DNA from 2 places in the Caballeronia sp. ATUFL_M2_KS44 genome. Region 2 is predicted to be linked to the other one. Evidence: riboswitches for the same ligand, from Rfam matches in the RefSeq annotation. Region 2 holds a riboswitch; the other holds the start of a gene.
The links. Region 2 has a riboswitch for cobalamin ahead of NCR39_RS18910 (cobalamin biosynthesis protein). Riboswitches for the same ligand answer to the same signal wherever they lie in the genome.

Region 1 (3,407 bases), on a different contig from region 2:
GGCTGGCGGTCATCGCCTTGGGATGACGCCGCGCGTCAGACGCCACGCTCACGACGGATTGAAGCCCAGCGTGATGTACGCGCCGCGCCGGGGCGTGTTGTACGAGTACGCAAGTTCATAGTTCCGGTCGAACAGATTGTCGATGCGCGCGCTCAGCCACCACGACTTCGTGATGTCGTAGCGCGCGGACAGATTCACCACGCCGTAGCCCGCGAGCGTCGAATCGTAATCGCTGCGCGCGCCGCTCACGATCCACTCGCCGCCCACGCGCCATCGTCCGAAAGAACGATGCGCCGACAGCGTGGCGAAGCGCCGCGCGCGTCGCGTCAGGTCTTCGTGATTCGTCTCGTCGACGGGATTCTGGAACGTCACGCCCGCGCGCACATCCGTGGCGCCGACATGCCCCGCCCACGATCCCTCGACGCCCTGCACCTTCGCGCGCCCCACGTTCTGCGCGATATAGAAGCCGCTGCCGTCCGATACGTAATCGATCAGATTCGAATAGCGCGTCTGGAACGCGGTCACGCGCAGCACGCCCACTTTGCCCGATGCGTATTGCAGCGCGGCCTCGACCGAATGGCTGCGCTCCGGCTGAATCGACGGATTGCCGCTGAACGGATAGTAGAGGTCGTCGAAGCTCGGCGCGCGGAACGACGCCGAGTAGCTCGCGCTCGCGCGCCAGTGCGCGTCGAAGTTATAGGCGTAGCCCAGATAGTAGCTGTTCGCGCCGCCGAAATCCGAGTACTGGTCGTGACGCACGTTCGCCTGCACGTCGCTCGCGCCGAAGCGGCCCACGTAGCCCGCGAACACCGAGTTCACATGACGATCCGGCGCGCTGAGTTGATCCGAATCGAGCGATTGATCCAGGTGCTCGTAGCCGAACAGCAGCTTGTGCGCGTCCGTGATTTTGAAGTCGTTCTGCCAGAGATACTGATGATTCTCGGAGTTGAAGCGGCTCGTATAGACGCCGTTCTGCTCGATGTTCGCGCGGTCCTGTCCCTGCGCGATCGTGAAGTGCGTGGTCCAGCGGTCCGTCAGCTTGCCGTTCGCGAACACCGACGCCGAGCGCACGCGATCGTGCGCATTGTTGATGTCGGTCGGCGAGCCGTAGGGATCGTCGAAACTGTCGACGCCGTTCGATTGCAGAAAGCGCACGCCCGCGTCCCACTTGTCGGTGAACTTGTGGCGCAGCGTCGCCGCGACGCTTTCGTTCAGATAGCCGTTTGCGTTCGGATTCGCGCCGGGCGCGAGCGCCGGATCGATTGACGAGAAGCCGTCGGTCTTTTCGCGCGACACGTTCAGGCTGAACGTGGTGCGGCCATCGGCATCGAGCGCGCCGTCCACGCCCGCCGATTGCCGCTGCGTGTGATAGCTGCCGTATTCCGCTTCGAAGTGAAAGCGCGGCGGATGCGCGTCGCCCTCTTTCGTGAATATCTGAACGACGCCGCCGATCGCATTCGACCCGTACAGCGCCGACACGTTGCCGTTCACGACCTCGACGCGATCGGTCTGATCGAGCATCAGTTGCGACAACTGCGCCGCCCCGAGCGATACCGATTCGACGCGCACGCCATCGATCAGAACGAGCGATTGCGACGACGCCGCGCCGCGTATGAACACGCCCGAGTTCGATCCCGGCCCGCCGTTGCGCGTGATTTGCACGCCGGGCGCGAGCGCGATGAGACCGAGCACGTCGTCGGCGTTGGTGTCGGCAATGTCCTGCTCGTCGAAGAGCGAGGTCTGCGGGAGGGAATCGGCGAGCGGCTGCGCGCTGCGTGTCGCGGTCACGACGACGGGCGTGAGAACCTGTTCGGTGGTATCGGCGCGTGCAGGCTGCGCGAGCACATTGAGGGCGGCGCAAACGGCGGCGCAGACGGCGCGACGTTCGATGCCGGACGAAGGCAAGACCATGCGTGAAGAATTCCGGTTCGGGGCTGGCGCGTGCCCCGCTCCCCGCGAGGTCTGTGCGCGACGCGCGCGCCGCATCGTACGATTCCTGACTCGTTCGACGACATCGGCGTGCTGGACGATTGGCCGGTATCCGGGCTGGCGACGCTTCGTCCCGCCTTCCCGCGCATGGCGCGCAGTGGCGTCGACACGTTTCTTGCAGACGGCATCTGCGATAAAAAATCACGCGATGCGCCGCGAAAAACGCGCGAGGGACGACTTGCAACTTGCGTTGCGGTCGCTTACCGTTGCGGGGGCAGCACAGGTTGGCGCGCCCCGGTCATGCGCCGGAACGTCGCTCCCTGTTTCCCGTTTGACTGCATCCGCGAGAGAAGCGGACGCGAGCACCAAAAGTGCCGCAAGTGTAGGAGCGGGCATCGGGGCAGTCAAGAACGCGCGCCGGGCATCGCGACCATCATCGCCGCGCCTCGCTCGCTCATTCCACACACAAATACATCGCGATGCACGCATGATCCGGGGATGTTACGTCTCGAAACGAGACAATTATCGGAAGCTGCATTGAACCGCGCTAAAATGCCAGGTCTTTAGAGGACGCAGCACATGCTCAACGAACTCGAATCACTGTCAGGAAACATCGGCCGGCTGATCCAGATCAGCGAGCGCCATAATCAGGCGCGTCTCGCGCTCGAAGCGCAAATCGAAGCATTGCGCGCAGACTTCGCCGGCGCCCAGGCCGAACTCGTGCAGGTGCGAGGCGAACGCGACGCGCTGCAAGCCGAGCGCGATTCGCTCTCCGCGAAGATCGACGACGCGCAAGTGCGCTTGAACGCGATCCTCGAAAAGCTGCCGCGCGCGAAAGCGCATCATGCCGAAAGCGACAATCAGCTCGACCTTCTCAACGCCGAATCGCAAGCTTCGGGCGAAGCGCAGCATGAACATGCGCACGCGGAAGAGATGCACGGCGAACATCATCAGGGAGAGAAGGCGTGACGACCAAGCAGATCGAAGTATCCATTCTCGGACAGCCGTATCGCCTTGCGTGCTCGCCTGAAACGGAAGCCGCGTTGCGCGAGGCCGTGGCCCGCGTCGATGCCGAAATGAACAAGATTCGCAATGCAAGCAGCGTGCGCGGCACGGATCGCATCGCGGTCATGGCTGCCCTTTCGCTGGCGTCCGAATTGCTCAAGCTGCAGGACAGCGTGCGTCACGGCGAAGCGTTCCCCGCCGAAGAAATCCGCCGCACGGTTCACTCGATGAACCAGCAGCTCGGCGCGGTCATCGCGCAATACGAAGTGCAAAACGGCGTGCAAAACGACATGCAATAAGCACCGATGCGCCGGCCTAATCGGCATGTTGGTGTCAATCAAAAAAAGATACCGGCGCGAGGCCCGCGAGGGGCTGCATAAGACAAATGATTGGTGTAGAGTGATGTTTCCCTGCCTGGTGCGCCAAGGTCATATATTCCTTGAACCAATGTCACATTGGCACGGTTGCGGAAC
Region 2 (3,407 bases):
GTTGGCGAGCGCGGCGTCGAAGGCGCGCTGAAGCGTCGGCTGATCGAGGTCTTCGCCGATCAGCACGAAGCGGCTTGCGGCTTCGCCGTCGGACCAGCGCCGGTCGAAGTAGCTATCGAAACGGCGTCCCACGCCTTGCACGACAAGACGCATTGCAGCGCCGGGCAGTGCCGCGAAGCCCTTCACGCGATAGATCGTGTGTTGCTCGACGAGCGTGTGCAACGCCGCGATGGCCTGATCGCGCGATTCGACATGCGCCTCGACGACGACCGAATCGAAGTCATCGTGATGATGATCCGCGTGGCCTTCATCGTCCACGGAGCCGTGATGATCGTGCCGCAAGTGAATCGTCTCTTCCGATGCCGCCTGCAAGCCGAGCAACGCATGCAGATCGAGCTTGCCCATCTGCGCGGGCACGATTTTCACTTCAGGCGGAATCTCCGGCCGCACGAGCGCTTCCACTTTGCTGAGCGCATCGGCGTCCATGAGATCGGTCTTGTTGACGATCACGAGATCGGCAGACGACAACTGATCCTCGAACAATTCATGCAGCGGCGATTCATGATCGAGGTTCGGATCGGCCTTGCGTTGCGCATCGACAGCAGCGGGATTGGCCGCGAACTGTCCGCTCGCGGCGGCGGGACCATCGACGACGGTAATGACCGCATCGACCGTGAAGGCATTCTTGATGGACGGCCAGTTGAACGCTTGCACGAGCGGCTTGGGCAATGCAAGACCCGACGTTTCGATCAGCACGTGATCGATGCGCTCGCGCCGCTCGAGCAATTGCTCCATCACCGGATAAAACTCTTCCTGCACGGTGCAGCACAAGCAGCCATTCGCAAGCTCATAGAGATTGCGGTCTGCCGAAGCCGCTCCGTCATCGCAGCCGATACCGCAGCCCTTTAGAATTTCCCCGTCGATGCCCAACTCGCCGAACTCATTGACGATCACGGCCAGGCGCAAGCCCTGCGCATGGGACATGATGTGGCGCATCAAGGTGGTCTTGCCGCTGCCGAGAAAGCCGGTCACGACGGTGACGGGAATCTTGCGGGTTTGCATCGTTGCTCCGTGGCTCGTGTGTGCGTGCGCCGTGCATCGCGCCGATGGCGGCGTCGAATGCGGTGTGAAACGGGAAAGCGCACGGCTTCGTGGATCATGGGTCGAGCCGCATCCCCGCGGCGTCGGTCCTCGCGAAAGTCTGGCCGGTATCCGGGCTTGCGGCTTCATTGCGCGGCCTTCCTGCCATGCTCATGACAGTGGCCTTTGGCGCAATGCGCGGAATCGATATTGCGATACCGCCAGTCGCTTACCGTTGCGGGGGCAGCGCAGGTTGGCGCGCGCTTTCATTAGAAAAAAGCCAGGCGCTTCCTGCTTCCCGTTTAACTGTGCGCGAAAGAAGCTCGCGCACGAGCACCAAAACTGCGTGAAAGTCTAGGCTGAGCGCGAGGGAGCGTCAAGGAAACACGCGCTATCAGCAGGCGCATATGGTATCTTTGGCCCGCGACTGGTGCTCGCGCGTTCGAACGCAACGCGCAGTTAAACGGGAAACAGGAAGCCGCGAGTTCTTTGATCGAACGAAGCGTGCCAGCCTGTGCTGTCCCCGCAACGGTACGCGACCGGCGGGATTGCATGCGTGCAATGCCGCGCATCGTGCGCACACGCCACTGCCGCTCGCGGCGGGAAGGCCGCACGATGAGGTCGCAAGCCCGGATACCGGCCAGCGCAGGGGACGAAGCGCATCGCTCATGCATGACGATGCGCTTTGCCAGACGCCGCGCATCCGCGAGGGACGCATGCGCCGCTCGAGCCGCCCATTCTTTTCGATGAAGTCTATTTGCGCAAATGAGCGCGGTCTTGCAGTCGGCATCGGTTGCAGGCGAGGCGCAAGCGCCGACGCTATTGAAGCCGCCGTGCGTGCCGCGCTGAACGAATCGAGCCTTTCCTTCGAGGATATTTCTTTAGCGGCCAGCATCGACGCTAAAGAGAATGAAGCCGGTTTGCTGGCGTTTTGCGCGCGCCATGAATTGCCCTTGCGCTTTTTCAAAGCGGAAGAAATCGCGCGCGTTCGCAGCAGTTATTCGCGTCATGCGGACAAGCACATGAATGTCGATGGCGTATGCGAGCCTTGCGCGCTGCTTGCGAGCGGCGGCGGGCACCTTGTCGTGGGCAAGACCATCGTGGGCGGCGTGACTGTCGCCATTGCAATGAATCAAGCTCTGTCGAGCACGAAAACCTCATGAAAACCGATACCGAATCGCATCTGCGCATGACGCAGCGTCGCAAGGAAGGGCACGAAAAGAAGCAGGCCGCCGCCGATCACGAGAAAGGTTTATTGATCGTCAACACGGGCAACGGCAAGGGCAAGACGACGGCCGCATTCGGCATGGCAGTGCGCGTGCTCGGCCACGGCATGAAGCTCGGTGTCGTGCAATTCATCAAGGGCGCATTACACACATCCGAGCGCGACTTCCTGAGCGCCGTGGCGAACTGCGATTTCGTCACCATGGGCGACGGCTACACATGGAACACGCAGAACCGCGAAGCCGACATGGCGACCGCGCGCAAGGGATGGAACGAGGCACGGCGCATGATCGAGAGCGGCGAATATCAGATGGTCGTGCTCGATGAACTCAACACCGTGCTCAAGTACGAGTATCTGCCGCTGGATGAAGTGCTGGATGTGCTGAAGGCGCGGCCCGCGATGCTGCATGTGGTCGTGACGGGCCGTCATGCGCCGGATGCGCTCGTCGACATCGCGGATCTCGTCACGGAGATGCGGCTCGTGAAGCATCCGTATCGCGAGCAAGGCGTGAAAGCGCAACGTGGCGTCGAATTCTGATGCTGCGCTGCCCTGCACTCTTCGTTAGCGCGAGCGCATCGCATCAAGGCAAGACCACGGTGACCGCTGCGATTGCGCGCCATCATGCGCGGCTCGGCCGGCGCGTGCGCGTCTTCAAGACGGGTCCGGATTTCCTCGACCCGATGATTCTCGAACGTGCGTGCGGATCACCGGTTTATTCGCTGCATTTATCGATGGTCGGACTCGACGAATGCCGCGCCTTGCTCGCACAGGCGGCGCGCGAAGCGGATCTGATTCTGATCGAAGGCGTAATGGGTTTATTCGATGGCACGCCGAGCAGCGCCGATCTCGCGGCCGCGTTCAACGTGCCCGTGCTTGCAGTGATCGGCGCGCATGGCATGGCGCAGACCTTCGGCGCGGTCGCGTTCGGGCTTGCGCGCTATCGGCCGGATGTGCCGTTTTACGGCGTGCTCGCGAATCGCGTTGCATCGGCACGTCATGCGCAAATGCTCTCGGAAGCCATCCCCGAAGGGCTGCGCTATTGCGGGCATGTGTCGAATACGGACGATATCGCATTGCCCGAGCGTCATCTCGGACTCACGCA

Region 1: another riboswitch for cobalamin. It lies ahead of NCR39_RS02835 (TonB-dependent receptor domain-containing protein); the one in region 2 lies ahead of NCR39_RS18910 (cobalamin biosynthesis protein).

Annotation. Positions count from the first base shown of each region.
Region 1 covers NZ_JALQEA010000006.1:604,918-608,324, reverse strand. The annotation lists gene NCR39_RS02840 (FecCD family ABC transporter permease) at 1-13, opposite strand, end outside; gene NCR39_RS02835 (TonB-dependent receptor domain-containing protein) at 49-1,911, opposite strand; cobalamin riboswitch at 2,016-2,314, opposite strand; gene NCR39_RS02830 (ATPase) at 2,509-2,898, shown strand; gene NCR39_RS02825 (cell division protein ZapA) at 2,895-3,233, shown strand; RNA gene ssrS (6S RNA) at 3,339-3,407, shown strand, end outside.
Region 2 covers NZ_JALQEA010000039.1:755,448-758,854, forward strand. The annotation lists gene cobW (cobalamin biosynthesis protein CobW) at 1-1,062, opposite strand, end outside; cobalamin riboswitch at 1,187-1,436, opposite strand; cobalamin riboswitch at 1,492-1,739, shown strand; gene NCR39_RS18910 (cobalamin biosynthesis protein) at 1,749-2,243, shown strand; gene cobO (cob(I)yrinic acid a,c-diamide adenosyltransferase) at 2,240-2,842, shown strand; gene NCR39_RS18920 (cobyrinic acid a,c-diamide synthase CobB) at 2,842-3,407, shown strand, end outside.